2 regions of the Rhodobium gokarnense genome follow, and region 2 is predicted to be linked to the other one. Evidence: riboswitches for the same ligand, from Rfam matches in the RefSeq annotation. Region 2 holds a riboswitch; the other holds the start of a gene.

What was found. A riboswitch is a leader RNA that binds a small molecule or an ion and turns the genes downstream of it on or off. The one in region 2 is predicted to bind thiamine pyrophosphate.
Region 1: linked by a shared signal. The riboswitch ahead of M2319_RS22970 (hydroxyethylthiazole kinase) and the one ahead of thiC (phosphomethylpyrimidine synthase ThiC) in region 2 are both predicted to bind thiamine pyrophosphate.

What each region holds. Positions count from the first base shown of each region.
Region 1 covers NZ_JAOQNS010000022.1:6,298-13,499, forward strand. Annotated here, with positions in the region: gene pgi (glucose-6-phosphate isomerase) at 1-546, shown strand, start outside; gene M2319_RS22950 (xanthine dehydrogenase family protein molybdopterin-binding subunit) at 713-3,031, shown strand; gene M2319_RS22955 (TetR family transcriptional regulator) at 3,089-3,640, shown strand; gene M2319_RS22960 (DMT family transporter) at 3,819-4,748, shown strand; gene M2319_RS22965 (Lrp/AsnC ligand binding domain-containing protein) at 5,412-5,648, opposite strand; TPP riboswitch at 5,799-5,898, shown strand; gene M2319_RS22970 (hydroxyethylthiazole kinase) at 5,952-6,746, shown strand; gene thiD (bifunctional hydroxymethylpyrimidine kinase/phosphomethylpyrimidine kinase) at 6,779-7,202, shown strand, end outside.
Region 2 covers NZ_JAOQNS010000015.1:70,830-78,031, forward strand. Annotated here, with positions in the region: gene pip (prolyl aminopeptidase) at 1-937, opposite strand, end outside; gene phbB (beta-ketoacyl-ACP reductase) at 1,080-1,802, opposite strand; gene M2319_RS21170 (acetyl-CoA C-acetyltransferase) at 1,918-3,099, opposite strand; gene phaR (polyhydroxyalkanoate synthesis repressor PhaR) at 3,453-4,112, shown strand; TPP riboswitch at 4,206-4,328, shown strand; gene thiC (phosphomethylpyrimidine synthase ThiC) at 4,427-6,229, shown strand; gene thiM (hydroxyethylthiazole kinase) at 6,226-7,035, shown strand; gene thiE (thiamine phosphate synthase) at 7,032-7,202, shown strand, end outside.

The sequences.
Region 1 (7,202 bases), on a different contig from region 2:
ATGGAGACCGGCCCTGTGGTCTGGGGCGCGCCCGGCACCAACGCCCAGCACGCCTTCTTCCAGCTTCTCCACCAGGGAACCGAGATCGTTCCGATCGACTTCCTCGTCGCGGCCGAGCCGCACGAGGACCTCGGCGACCACCACGACAAGCTGATCGCCAACTGCTTTGCCCAGAGCGCGGCGCTGATGGTTGGGCGCGATGCCGAGGAGGTGCGCGCGCAGCTTGCCGAAAAGGGCATGGAGCCCGATGCGGTCGAAGCACTCGCCCCGCACAAGGTGTTCCCCGGTTCGCGGCCGACGGTGACGCTGCTCTACAAGACCCTCGATCCGCGCACCCTCGGCCGGCTGCTGGCCCTCTACGAGCACCGGGTGTTCGTGCAAGGGGCGGTCTGGGGCATCAACTCCTTCGACCAGTGGGGCGTCGAACTCGGCAAGGAACTGGCGGCAAGCCTTCTCGGCGTCGTCCGCGACGGGGCCTCGCCCGAGGAGCACGACCCCTCGACGGCCGGCCTCGTTGCCCATTTGCGGTCGCTGCGCGGCAGGTAGGGACAGGGCCGTCCGGCGTTTCCCTGTTCGACCGACATGGGCGTGACGAATATCCCGCTTATATGTATCGTCACGTAACTGTTTTCGGGCGGCCGGGTGCGCTTTTTCGCCCAAGGTCCCGCCGCAATCCATCCCGCTCTTATCCAGATCCCTGAGAAGGCCAGGCATGAACCACGTGGCAAACCAGAAATTCGGCATCGGCGCACCGGTCCGGCGCAAGGAAGACAAGGCCTTCATCACCGGCGGCGGACGCTATGTCGCCGACGTGACGCCGGAGGGCACGCTCCACGCCGTGGTGCTGCGCTCGCCGATGGCCCATGCGACCTTCACCCTCGGCGACCTGGGCGCCGCGCGCTCTGCGCCGGGTGTCCATCTGGTGCTGACGGGTGCGGACGTCGCAGATCTGGGGCCGATGCCCTGTGCGGCGATGCCGACCCAGCCGGACGGCTCCAAGCCGGAGGTGCCGGACTTTCCGGTGCTCTGCCGCGACCGGGTGCGGTTCGTCGGCGACGCCATCGCCTTCGTCGTCGCCGACAGCGTCAATGAGGCAAAGTCCGCGGCCGAACTGATCGAGATCGATTTCGAGCCGCTCGATGCCATCGCCGATACGGGCAGGGCGCTCGGTGACGGCGTGCCGCTCGTCTGGGAGGATCGCGGCACCAACCACGCTTATGAAACCATCGTCGGCGATGCCGACAAGGTCGAGGCCGCCTTTGCCGGGGCCGACCGGGTCGTTTCCATCGCGCTCATCAACAACCGCGTCGTCACCAACTACATGGAGCCGCGCGGCGCCGTTGCCGAAATCGATACGGAGACCGGCAAGCTGAAACTGACGGTCGCCTCCCAGGGTGTGCATTCCATGCACCGGCTGATTTCGGAAAAGATCCTGAAGATCGATCCGGACACGCTGCGCGTCGTCACCCACGATGTCGGCGGCGGCTTCGGCACCAAGATGTTCGTCTACCGGGAATATCCGCTGGCGCTCCATGCCGCGCGGCTGCTCGGCCGGCCGGTGAAATGGGTCGCCGACCGCACCGACCATTTCCTCGGCGACTCGCACGGCCGCGACAACGTCACGAGTGCCGAAGTCGCGCTCGACAAGGACGGCCGGTTCCTCGGGCTCAAGGTCGACATCATCGCCAATATGGGCGCCTATTTCGCCCAGTTCGGGCCCTACATCCCCTGGCTCGGCGCGACCATGATGACCGGCGTCTACGACATCCCGGCGGCGCGCACCCACATCCGCGGCGTCTTCACCCACACCGTGCCACTCGATGCCTATCGCGGCGCGGGGCGGCCGGAATCGGCGTTCCTGCTGGAGCGCCTCGTCGACAAATGCGCCCGCGAGACCGGCATTCCCCAGGACGAGATCCGGCGGCGCAACTTCATTCAACCCGACGCCTTTCCCTACGCGACGCCGGGCGGGCGCACCTATGACGTCGGCGAGTTCGCCGGTCATCTGGACAAGGCGCTCGAGGTTTCCGACTGGACCGGGTTCGAGGCGCGTCTCGCCGACAGCCGCGCGCGCGGGCTCTACCGCGGCATCGGCCTTGCCACCTATATCGAGGCCTGCGCCTTTGCCGGCTCGGAGGGCGCGGAAGTGCGGCTGGAAGAGGACGGCTCGCTCAGCATCCTCATCGGCACGATGTCGAACGGCCAGGGCCACGCCACCGCCTACGGCCAGATCGCGGCCGGCTATTTCGGCGTCGACCTCGACCGGGTCAACCTCGTCCAGGGCGACACCGCAAAGCTGAAGTCCGGCGGCGGCACCGGCGGCTCGCGCTCGATCCCGCTCGGGCTGCCCTCCGTCGACATCGCCAGCCGCACGCTGGTGGAACAGCTCAAGGAGATCGCCGCCGACCGGCTGGAGGCCTCCGTGGAGGATCTGGAACTTGCCGACGGCGAGGTCCGGGTCGTCGGCACCGACAAGGCGGTGAGCCTCGTGGATCTGGCACAGACCGTCGGCGACAGGGAACAGCTGTCGGCAAAGGGCAAGTTCAAGCAGGACGAGGCGACCTATCCGAACGGCAGCCATGTCTGCGAGGTCGAGATCGACCCGGAGACCGGCGTCACGCGGATCGTGCGCTACACCATCGTCGACGACTTCGGCGTCACGGTGAACCCGATCCTGCTCGCCGGCCAGGTCCATGGCGGCGTCGTCCAGGCGGCCGGCCAGGCGCTGATGGAGCACGCGGTCTATGACGAGGACGGCCAGCTCATGACGGCGAGCTTCCTCGACTACACCATGCCGCGGGCCGACGACATGCCGGATATCGGGTTCCAGACCCGCAACGTGCCCTCGACCACCAACATGCTCGGCATCAAGGGGGCGGGCGAGGCCGGCACGATCGGCGCAACGCCGGCCGTCATGAACGCCGTCGTCGACGCGCTCCACCGGTCATGCGGCATCGTCCATATCGACATGCCGGCAACACCGCTCCGGGTCTGGGAGGCAATCCGCCGGGCGTCGGCTTCTGCCGATTGATCTGGCGGAAAAAAATACTACGTTGCGCCTGCGGGTTTCCGAAAAGGCGGGCGCAACATGCAGGGCGACCAGGCACGCGAATACATCCTCGATGCCGCGGCGCATCTCGTTCAGGAGAGCGGGGCCGAGGCCCTGACGCTGCCGGCGATCGCGGCGGCCGCCGACCTCGACCTTGAGGCTGTCGAGGCCGTGTATCCGACCATGGACGACCTCTTTTCGGCGCTCCTCCAGCGCATGTTCGACACCTTCGTTTGCCAGGTCGAGGCGACCATGGGCCGGGACGAGGCGCCGGGCGCCTGGGCGCGGGCCTATGTGGCGGCCTCGTTCCCGCCGGACGACGACAACAAGTTCTCCGACATTGCCGCCGCGCTCCTCAGCAGCACCCTCTACAAGCCGGAGCTGATCCAGCCCTTGCGGGAGCGCCAGCCGGACCTGCAGTCGGCGATGTTTTCCGACGGCATCGATCCGCTCAATGCCGCGATCGTGCGGCTTGCGGTCGACGGCCTGTGGGTGAACCGCATGTTCCGGATCGATGCCGTTCCCAAGGATATGGAACGGCAGGTGCTCGACCGGCTGACGGCGATGGCGGCGGCCCCGTCAAGCCGCTGAACGCGGGATCGGCTGCGACAGCGGGACGCAGCATTGCGCGATTCGCATTTGTCCTTTCGGCGGCAAAGCCGTATGGACAAAGGCGACGATTTGCGTCTGAAGCGTGTTCCTGCCCGAAAACCGATTATCACTTTTCGCTGACGCGTCTTCCGATTCCGCTCCGCGAAAGGTTCGATCCATGCGCCCCGTGCTCGGCGTCATTCTGAAAATCGCCTCCGGTCTGGTGCTGACCGGGATGGTCATGCTGGTCAAGATCGTCGGCGAGCGCATTCCGATCGGCGAGGTGGTGTTCGCGCGCACCTTCTTTTCGCTCTTTCCCATCCTCGCCATGATCGCGATCCGCGGCGAGCTCGGCAGTGCGCTCAGGCTCCACAGGCCCAAGCTGCATGTCGCCCGTGCGGCCGTCGGGCTCATCGCCATGGCCTCCTGGTTCGGGGCGCTGACCATGATGCCGCTGCCGGATGCGACCGCGATCAGCTATTCCGCGCCGCTCTATTCCGTCGCCTTTGCCGCGCTGTTCCTCGGCGAGACGGTGCGCGCCTATCGCTGGGGCGCCGTCTTCGTCGGTTTTGTCGGCATGCTCGTCATCATGTCGCCGCATCTGGGTCTGGGGTCGGTGGCCGAGACGCCCGAGGCGCGCACCGGCGCGCTGCTCTGCCTCGTTGCCGCCGTCGGCATGGCGGGCGCCATGACACTGGTGCGCAAGATGACGGAAACGGAAAAGACGGCCTCGATCGTGCTGTTCTTTGCGCTCGTCGGGTCGGCGCTGTCGCTGGCGACGCTCCCCTTCGGCTGGGTCTGGCCGTCGCCCTACGACGCCTTTCTGCTGGTCATGACGGGGCTCGTCGGCGGGTTCGGCCAGTTCCTTTTGACCCAGAGCTACCGCTATGCGGACGCCTCGACCATCGCGCCGTTCGACTACATCCAGCTCATCTGGGCAATGATGGTCGGCTGGGCCGTGTTCGGCGAGGTGCCGACCCTTGCCTTCTATATCGGCGGGGCGATCGTCGCCGCCTCGGGCCTCTTCGTCATCTACCGCGAGCACCGGCTCGGCCTCGACCGCGACCGCACCCGCCAGCGCCGCGCCGGAACGCCGGCGAAGTATTGAGGATACCGTCACATGGTATCGATGGGCATTGACAAAAAAACCAATACAATTTTAAATGGATTAGATTTTCATTAAACTACCATTAATGGAGGTTGATGTGCGAACGTTGGTAACTTCTCTTTTTGTTGTTGCTTCCTGTAATATGGTGTTCGCAGATTGCAACGGTTATAGCCATATGGTCGGGAGAGAGGCCGCAGCATGGGCAATAACTTGGGATTTCGAAGATTACACGCATCATGGTGTGACTGCTGGCGCTGAGAAGAGCGCAGAGATCGACTATACATGCGGCGGCGATTCGATAACACTGCGGCAATTCAATGCAAGTGATAGAAATAACTGTTCTTACACGGGTTGGATCAATGGTACGCGGGTGCGTGGTACATACACATGCAGCGGCATTCCTGGCCCTCACAATTTTTCTGGAAGGCTGACCAATCGTTGAATGAGAGATATTAGTATTCTGGAATTTTTAAAAATTTAAAAATTCACAGTCATATCTCTCTTGCTATATTTTATTTCATATTATTCTGTTTCATAGATCCAATACGGCCTGAATATTGCTTTTCACTGTAAGGGTCTGGCTGCGGGGGTGCAGGTCTTCCAAAACGCCAACGGAATTCGGCTACTTTTTTCTAGTAGTCGCTCTTAAGGCTGGCAGAAGGCCTAAAACGCCTTGAAGGTGACGATGGTCTTGGTGTCCTGGATGCCGGGGATGACGTGCACCTTCTGGTTCACGAAGTGGCCGATATCGGTGTCGTCCTCGACATAGAACTTGACCAGGAGGTCGTGGTCGCCGGCGATCGAATAGATCTCCGAGGCGATCTCGGCATCGGCGATCTCGGTGGCGACGTCGTAGGCCTTGCCGAGCTGCGACTTGATGAGGACGAAAAACGGTTTCATGGCCGGCATTCTCCGCAAAGCATTGGACGAGTTCCCCGCAACAGATGGCATTGTTGCGCCCGGGAGGCAAGGCGGGTCTGGCCCCTCCGGCACCCGCGCATGGTTAGCCGGGCTCTTGCAATCACGCCCGATTGGCTTTACGTCTTTCAGCGTATTCCAAGGGGGTGCCCGAACGGGCTGAGAGGCGGTCTGCCAACCCCAAGAACCTGATCCGGATCATGCCGGCGGAGGGATTGGGATGAGCGTTTCTCTCATCTTCACGACATCAATCGATCGGACCTTCTCCCGACAGGGGAGGCGGCCATGACGCACGGCCATGCCGTCACCGCAGGCGCGATCGCCGCGGCTCTTGACGAAGTGCGAGAAGCGCGACCGCGCGTCCACTGCATCACCAATACGGTCGCCCAGACTTTTTCGGCCAACACGCTGCTGGCGCTCGGCGCCGTTCCCAGCATGACGCTTGCCGCCGACGAGATCGGCGATTTCGTCGCCAGGGCCGACGGGCTTCTCGTCAATCTCGGCACCTTCGATGCCCTTCGCGCCGAGGCCGTCGACGCGGCGATGCCGGCGGCGAAGGAGCGGGCGCTTTCCTGGTGCCTCGATCCGGCGCATGCGGAATCCTCACCGCGGCGCATCGCGCTTGCCCGGCGGCTGATCGATCTCGGACCGGCCGTCCTTCGCTGCAATGCCGACGAATTCCGCACCCTGTTCGAGGCCGAACCGGGGCCCGACACCGTTGCCCGGGCGGCACTGCGCCATGGCATCGTCGTCGCGCTGACCGGCGCGCGCGACATCCTTTCCGACGGGGATCGGACCGTCTTCCTTGACAACGGCCATCCCCTGCAGGCGCGGGTGACGGCGGCCGGCTGCGCCGCGAGCGCAGTCGTTGCCGCCTTCCTTGCCGTCATCGGCGATCCGCTCATTGCGACGGCCGCGGGCCTTTCCGCCGTCGGCGTTGCGGCGGAAATCGCCGGCGAGACGGCGGCCGGGCCGGCCAGCCTGCAGGTCGGCTTCCTCGATACGCTCTACGGCCTCGATGCGGCAACGCTTCAGGCCCGCCTCACGCTTTGCCCGGCCGACGTCCCGGCCGGGCTCTAACCACACTTTCCATATCTCAGGGAGACCGGGACATGACGGCGATCGCCGTGACTATTGCGGGAACCGACTCCGGCGGCGGCGCCGGGGTTCAGGCAGACCTCAAGACCTTTTCCGCCCTCGGCGTCTACGGCGCCAGCGTCGTTGCCGCGCTGACCGCCCAGAACACCCATGGCGTCACCGGCATCCACGACGTGCCGCCGGAATTCGTCACCGCGCAGATGGATGCGGTGTTTTCCGACCTTGCCGTCAACGCCGTGAAGATCGGCATGCTGTCGCGGCCGGCCGTGATCGAGGTGGTGGCGGCGGGCCTTGCCGCGCACGCCCAGGAGATCGTGGTGCTCGACCCGGTCATGGTCGCGGCCTCCGGCGACCCGCTCCTGGTGCCGGAGGCGGTCGAGACGCTGATCTCGGTGTTGGTGCCGAAGGCGCTCCTGATCACGCCGAACCTTTTCGAGG
Region 2 (7,202 bases):
ACCGGTCGGTCGCCGCGATCAGCGCGGAGCGGATGCCCGGCTCGGAAAAGGCGTGGCCGGCATCGTCGATGACGGTGAACTCGGCCTCCGGCCAGGCCTTGTGCAGGTCGTAGGCCGTGCGCATGGGCGTCGCCGCGTCGTAGCGGCCCTGGACGATGACGCCGGGTATGGCTTTGAGGCGTCCCGCGTCGCGGATGAGCTGGCCTTCGTCCAGGAAGCCGGCATTGACGAAGTAGTGGTTCTCGATGCGGGCAAAGGCGAGGGCGAAATTTTCCTCGCCGAAGTCGGCGGCGAAATCCGCGTTGGGCAGGAGCGTGATGGTGCGGCCCTCCCAGATCGACCAGGCTCTTGCCGCCTCAAGCTGTGCGGTACGGTCGGACCCGGTAAGGCGCCGGTGATAGGCGGCAAGGAGGTCGCTCCGCTCGTCGTCGGGGATCGGGGCGAGGAAGTCGTCCCAGTAGTCCGGGAAGAGCCAGGAGGCGCCCTCCTGATAGTACCAGGCGAGCTCGGAGCTGCGCAGGGTGAAGACGCCGCGCAGGATCAGCTCGCTGACCCGGTCCGGGTGCCTTTCGGCATAGGCGAGCGCGAGGCACGAGCCCCAGGAGCCGCCGAAGACCAGCCATTTGTCGATGCCGTGCATCTCGCGCAGCGCCTCGATGTCGGCGACGAGGTGCCAGGTGGTGTTGGCCTCCAGCGAGGCGTGGGGTTTCGAGCGGCCGCAGCCGCGCTGGTCGAACAGGATGACGTTGTAGCGCTCCGGGTCGAAATAGCGCCGCTGCTGGGCATTGCAGCCGCCGCCGGGGCCGCCATGCAGGAACACCGCCGGCTTTCCGTCCGGGTTGCCGCAGGCCTCCCAGTAGACCTCGTGGCCGTCGCCGGTCTGAAGCATGCCGGAGGCGTAGGGCTCGATGGGGGGATAGAGCGGCCGGTGTCGCATGGCGGGATCCGTCGGTTCTGGAAATCCGGCTCTTCATAACATGGCCAGAGGATGTCGCCAGCCGCCAAACGATGCCGCCAAAAAGAAACGGGAGCGGCCGGGGCCGCTCCCGCTCGATGTTACAAAGCTTTGTCGCCGGCGGTCAGACCATGTACTGGCCGCCATTGGCCGAGAGCGTCGAGCCGGTGATGAAGCCGGCGTCTTCCGAGGCGAGGAAGACGACGCAGCGGGCGATCTCCTCCGGCTCGCCGAGGCGGCCGATAGGGATCATGCCGATGATGGACTCCAGCACCTTTTCCGGCACGGCGCGGACCATCTCGGTCCCGATATAGCCCGGGCAGATGGCGTTGACGGTGATGCCCTTGCGGGCGCCTTCCTGGGCCAGCGCCTTGGTGAAGCCGATCTCGCCGGCCTTGGCGGCGGAATAGTTGGACTGGCCCATCTGGCCCTTCTGGCCGTTGACGGAGGAGATGCTGATGACGCGGCCGAAGCTGCGCTCGCGCATGCCCTCCCAGACATGGCGGGTCATGTTGAAGAGCGCGTTCAGATTGGTGTCGATGACGGCGGACCACTGCTCGGGCGTCATCTTGTGGAACATGCCGTCGCGGGTGATGCCGGCATTGTTGACCAGCACGTCGACCGGGCCGATATCGGCCTCGACCTTGGCGATGCCTTCCGCGCAGGCATTGAAGTCGGAGACGTTCCACTTGTAGACCGGGATGCCGGTCTCTTCGTGGAATTTGGAGGCGGCCTCGTCATTGCCCGCATAGGTCGCGGCGACGGAATAGCCGGCATCCTTCAAGGCTTTGGAAATGGCGGCGCCGATGCCTCTGGTGCCGCCGGTAACAATCGCAACTTTACCCATATCTGTTTCCTCACTGTTCGTTTTTGTGTTTGTGCTTTTGCTTGTGACTTCTCCGGCCCGTCGAAATAGAAAGCCCGCGGCGGGCCGACCGCCGCGGGCGTGATTGCTCCTTCTCCTAGCGCTCGACGCAGAGCGCGACGCCCATGCCGCCGCCGATGCACAGGGTGGCAAGGCCCTTCTTGGCGTCGCGGCGCTTCATCTCGTGCAGCAGCGTCACCAGCACCCGGGCGCCGGAAGCGCCGATCGGGTGGCCGATGGCGATGGCGCCGCCATTGACGTTGACGATGTCGGTGTTCCAGCCCATGTCCTTGTTGACCGCGCAGGCCTGGGCGGCGAAGGCCTCGTTGGCCTCCACGAGGTCGAGGTCGTCGACCGACCAGCCGGCCTTTTCCAGCGCCTTGCGCGAGGCCGGGATCGGGCCGGTGCCCATGATCGCCGGATCGACGCCGGCGGTCGCCCAGGACTTGATGCGGGCGAGCGGCTCAAGGCCGCGCTTCTCGGCTTCTGCGGCCGACATCAGGACGATGGCGGCGGCGCCGTCATTGATGCCCGATGCGTTGCCGGCGGTCACCGTGCCGTCCTTGGTAAAGGCCGGGCGCAGCTTGGCGACGCCGTCGATGGTGGCGCCGAGGCGGATATATTCGTCGTCCTCCACGACCCGCTCCTTGCGCCGTTCGACGACGGTCACGGGCACGATCTCGTCCTTGAACCGGCCCGCCTTCTGCGCCTCTTCGGCCTTGTTCTGGGAGGCGACGGCGAAGGCGTCCTGCTCATCGCGGGTGAGCTGCCACTGGGTGGCGACGTTCTCGGCCGTGTTGCCCATGTGATAGCCGTTGAAGGCGTCCCACAGGCCGTCCTTGATCATGGAATCGATCATCTTGTAGTCGCCCATCTTGTGGCCGGCCCGAAGGTTGGCGCAGTGGGGCGACAGCGTCATGTTTTCCTGGCCGCCGGCGACGATGACGTCGGCATCGCCGCACAGGATCTGCTGCATGCCGAGGGCGACGGTCCTGAGCCCCGAGCCGCAGACCTGGTTGACGACCCAGGCCGTTGCCTCCTTTGGCAGGCCGGCGGCGATTGCGGCCTGGCGCGCCGGGTTCTGGCCCTGTGCCGCGGTCAGCACCTGGCCGAAGATCACCTCGTCGACGTCTTCCGGGGCAACGGAGGCGCGCTCCAGGGCGGCCTTGATGGCGACCGCGCCGAGTTCGTGCGCAGGGGTGTTGGAAAACGAGCCGTTGAAGCTTCCAACGGGTGTGCGCGCGGCGCTGACGATTACAACTTCACTGGTCTGACCCATCCGTTCCTCCCGGGTGTCTGGTCTTGAGCATGCATGCATTTGAGGGCTTGTCTTTGCGGGTTAAAACCCGTGCGCCCGATGCCGGATACACGGAATAGACCTATCGGTTCCGGTTGAGTCAACCGTACTATTCGGTGATGCGGATGTTCCCGTCGACGTAGAGGATGCTGCACCACGGCAAGGATTCCGGGGCCGCGAGGAGCCTTTCGGGGCGGCCGAAACCGCCCGGTTTCCGTCGCGGGCCAAATCTATTCCTTGCGAGGCGCCGTTTTCGGCGCATAGGATGCCGCAAGTGGTTGTGCAGTGCGGCCGCTCGCAAAAACAACAAGGCGAATCCAAGGGGCAGGGAACGGATGGCGAAAACAGAAAAACCGACCGTCATCAAGAAATACGCGAACCGGCGGCTCTACAACACCGGGACGAGCACCTATGTGACGCTCGAAGACCTCGCCGAGATGGTCAAGAACGAGGACGACTTCGTCGTCTTCGATGCCAAATCCGGCGACGAGATCACCCGTTCGGTGCTGACCCAGATCATCTTCGAGCAGGAGAACAAGGGCCAGAACCTCCTGCCGATCGCCTTCCTCAGGCAGCTCATCCGGTTTTACGGCGATTCCATGCAGACGCTGGTGCCGAGCTATCTGGAATTCTCCATGTCGTCCTTCGCCAAGGAGCAGGAAAAGCTGCGCCAGCAGATGACCGCCTCGATCGGCCAGACCGCCTTCGAGGCGCTGGAGGACCAGGTGCGGCGCAACACCGACATGTTCGAAAAGGCGATGCGCATGTTCCTGCCCTTCGGTGCCGGCGGTGTCGGTACAGGCACTGGCGGCACAGGCACTGGCGGACCGGGCACCGGCGGACCGGGCGCGGGCACAACGGGTGCCGGCAGTACCGGCACGGGCGCCGGCGGCGACGCCAGGCCGGAGGAACCCTCCGACATTTCCGACCTCAAGAAGCAGCTTTCCCAGATGCAGAAGCAGCTCGACGCGCTTTCCGGCAAGGACGAGGACTGAACCCGGCGCGTTTGGCGACGGTCATTGCGGGAGCCGGACGGGCACCCGGCGGGAGCGGCCATTGACAAGGCCCCGGCCGGCGCGCAGTCTCTGTCCATTCACCCGGGGGGTCCCGACAAGGGGCTGAGATGCTGATGGCGCCGCCCGGCGCAGCGCAGTGACCCGACGAACCTGATCCAGTTCATACTGGCGTAGGGATGGTGCACCGGCTGCGCGGCTTCGGCCGAATCGTCCTGAGGCGACGTCCTCGCGGTCCTTCTCCATTCAACGCGGAACTGGGTCTCCAACGCTTCGAGCTCTGGAGGCTCCGACCGATGACCGACCATACCCCCACCGTCACCACGGGCCCGCTGCCCGCCTCGCGCCGCGTCTGGCATAGGGGCGCCGTGCACCCCGACATTCGCGTTCCGATGCGCGAGATCGACCTGCATCCCACCGCTGGCGAGCCGCCCGTCACCGTCTATGACAGCTCCGGTCCCTATACGGACCCTGAGGCCGAGATCGCCATCGACAAGGGCCTGCCGCGCCTGCGCGCCGGCTGGATCGCCGCGCGCGGCGACACCGAGGCCTATGACGGCCGCCACGTGACGCCCGCGGACAACGGCTTTGCCGACGGTGCGCGTCTGACGCCGGAATTCCCCGTCCGCCATCGGCCTCTTCGGGCGACAGGGGGACGGGCGGCGACGCAGATGGCCTATGCAAGGGCCGGCATCGTCACGCCGGAAATGGAGTTCGTCGCGATCCGCGAGAACCTCGGCAGGCAGGCGGCGAAAGAGGCGCCGGCGCGCGACGGCGAGGCGTTCGGCGCCGAGATCCCCGACCTCATCACGCCGGAATTCGTGCGCGACGAGGTGGCGAGGGGCCGGGCGATCATTCCCGCCAACATCAACCACCCGGAGGCCGAGCCGATGGCCATCGGGCGCAACTTCCTCGTCAAGATCAACGCCAATATCGGCAATTCCGCCGTCACGTCCTCGATGGCCGAGGAGGTGGAGAAGATGGTCTGGGCGACGCGCTGGGGCGCCGATACGGTCATGGACCTCTCCACGGGGCGCAACATCCACAACATCCGCGACTGGATCCTGCGCAACAGCCCGGTGCCGATCGGCACCGTGCCGCTCTACCAGGCCCTGGAGAAGGTCGGCGGCATCGCCGAGGATCTCTCCTGGGAGGTGTTCCGCGACACGCTGGTCGAACAGGCCGAGCAGGGGGTGGACTATTTCACCATCCATGCCGGCGTTCGGCTGCACATGATCCCGCTGACGGTGGGCCGGGTGACGGGGATCGTCAGCCGAGGCGGCTCGATCATGGCCAAGTGGTGCCTGCACCACCACCGCGAGAGCTTCCTCTACGAGCATTTCGACGAGATCTGCGACATCGCGCGGGCCTATGACGTCTCGTTCAGCCTCGGCGACGGGTTGCGGCCCGGCTCCATCGCCGATGCCAACGACGCCGCCCAGTTCGCCGAGCTGGAGACGCTCGGGGAGCTGACCCAGATCGCCTGGGCGAAGGACTGCCAGGTGATGATCGAGGGGCCTGGCCACGTGCCAATGCACAAGATCAAGGCCAATATGGACAAGCAATTGGAGGTCTGTGGCGAGGCGCCGTTCTATACGCTCGGGCCGCTGACGACCGACATCGCGCCGGGCTACGACCACATCACGTCGGGCATCGGGGCGGCGATGATCGGCTGGTTCGGCACGGCGATGCTCTGCTATGTGACGCCGAAGGAGCATCTCGGCCTGCCGGACCGCAACGACGTCAAGACCGGCGTCATCACCTACAAGATCGCCGCCCATGCCGCGGACCTCGCCAAGGGGCATCCGGCGGCCCGGGCCCGCGACGACGCGCTCTCGCGCGCCCGGTTCGAGTTCCGCTGGGAGGACCAGTTCAACCTAGCGCTCGACCCGGATACCGCCCGGTCGATGCACGACGAGACGCTGCCGAAGGAGGCGCACAAGGTGGCGCATTTCTGCTCCATGTGCGGACCGAAATTCTGCTCCATGCGCATCTCCCACGACATCCGCGCCGAGGCGCAGAAGGAGGGCATGGCGAAGATGGCGGAAAAATTCCGCGAGGGCGGAACCCTTTACGTTCCGATGGAGGACGCACGATGACCGAGACGCCGGGAACCCTTCTGGCCGCGCTCAGGGCCGAGCCGCCGCTGGTGCAGTGCCTCACCAACTATGTCGCCATGAACATCGCCGCCAATGTGGTGCTGGCGGCAGGGGCCAGCCCCGCCATGGTCGCCGACGTGGAAGAGGCGGAGGAATTCGCCGGCATTGCCGGCGCGGTGACGGTCAATATCGGCACGCTGTCGCCGCCCTTCATTGCCGGGGCGAAGGCGGCCATCGCCGGGGCGAGCGCTGCCGGTCACCCTTGGGTGTTCGATCCGGTGGCCTGCCAGGCGACGTCCTATCGGCGCCGGGTCGCGGCCGACCTCGTCGCGCTGAAACCGACCATCATCCGCGGCAATGCCTCGGAGATCCTGTCGCTCGCCGGCGAGGCGAGCAGCGGCCAGGGCGTCGACGGGCGCGATCCCGTTGCCGTCGCCGAGGATGGTGCGCGCAGGCTCGCCGAGGAGTCCGGCAGCGTCGTCGCCGTGACGGGCGAAACGGATTTCGTCACCGACGGGGCGCGTGCGGTGCGGATCGAGGGCGGCTCGCCCCTGATGCCGATGAACACCGCGCTCGGCTGTTCGCTGACGTGCCTGTGCGGCGCCTATGCGGCGGTTTCCAGCGATCCATTCGATGCCGCCGTCGGTGCGCTGGCGCATTTCGCCGCGGCGGGCGCCCGGGCGCATGAGAAGGCGGAGGGCGCGGGCACCTTCGCGCCGCATTTCCTCGATGCGCTGCAGGCCGTCACGCCCGAGGCCCTCGATGCCGAGGCCGTCATCCACAACGTCGCCGAGGTGACCTCATGACGGCGTTCGACCTGTCGCTCTATCTCGTGCTCGACCCGCAGCTCTGCGCCAGCATCGGCATGGTGGAAACCGCCCGCCGGGCCGTTGCCGGCGGGGCGACCATGGTGCAATTGCGCGACAAGGAGGGCGGCACGGCCCAGATGATCGAGACCGGGCGGGCGCTGAAG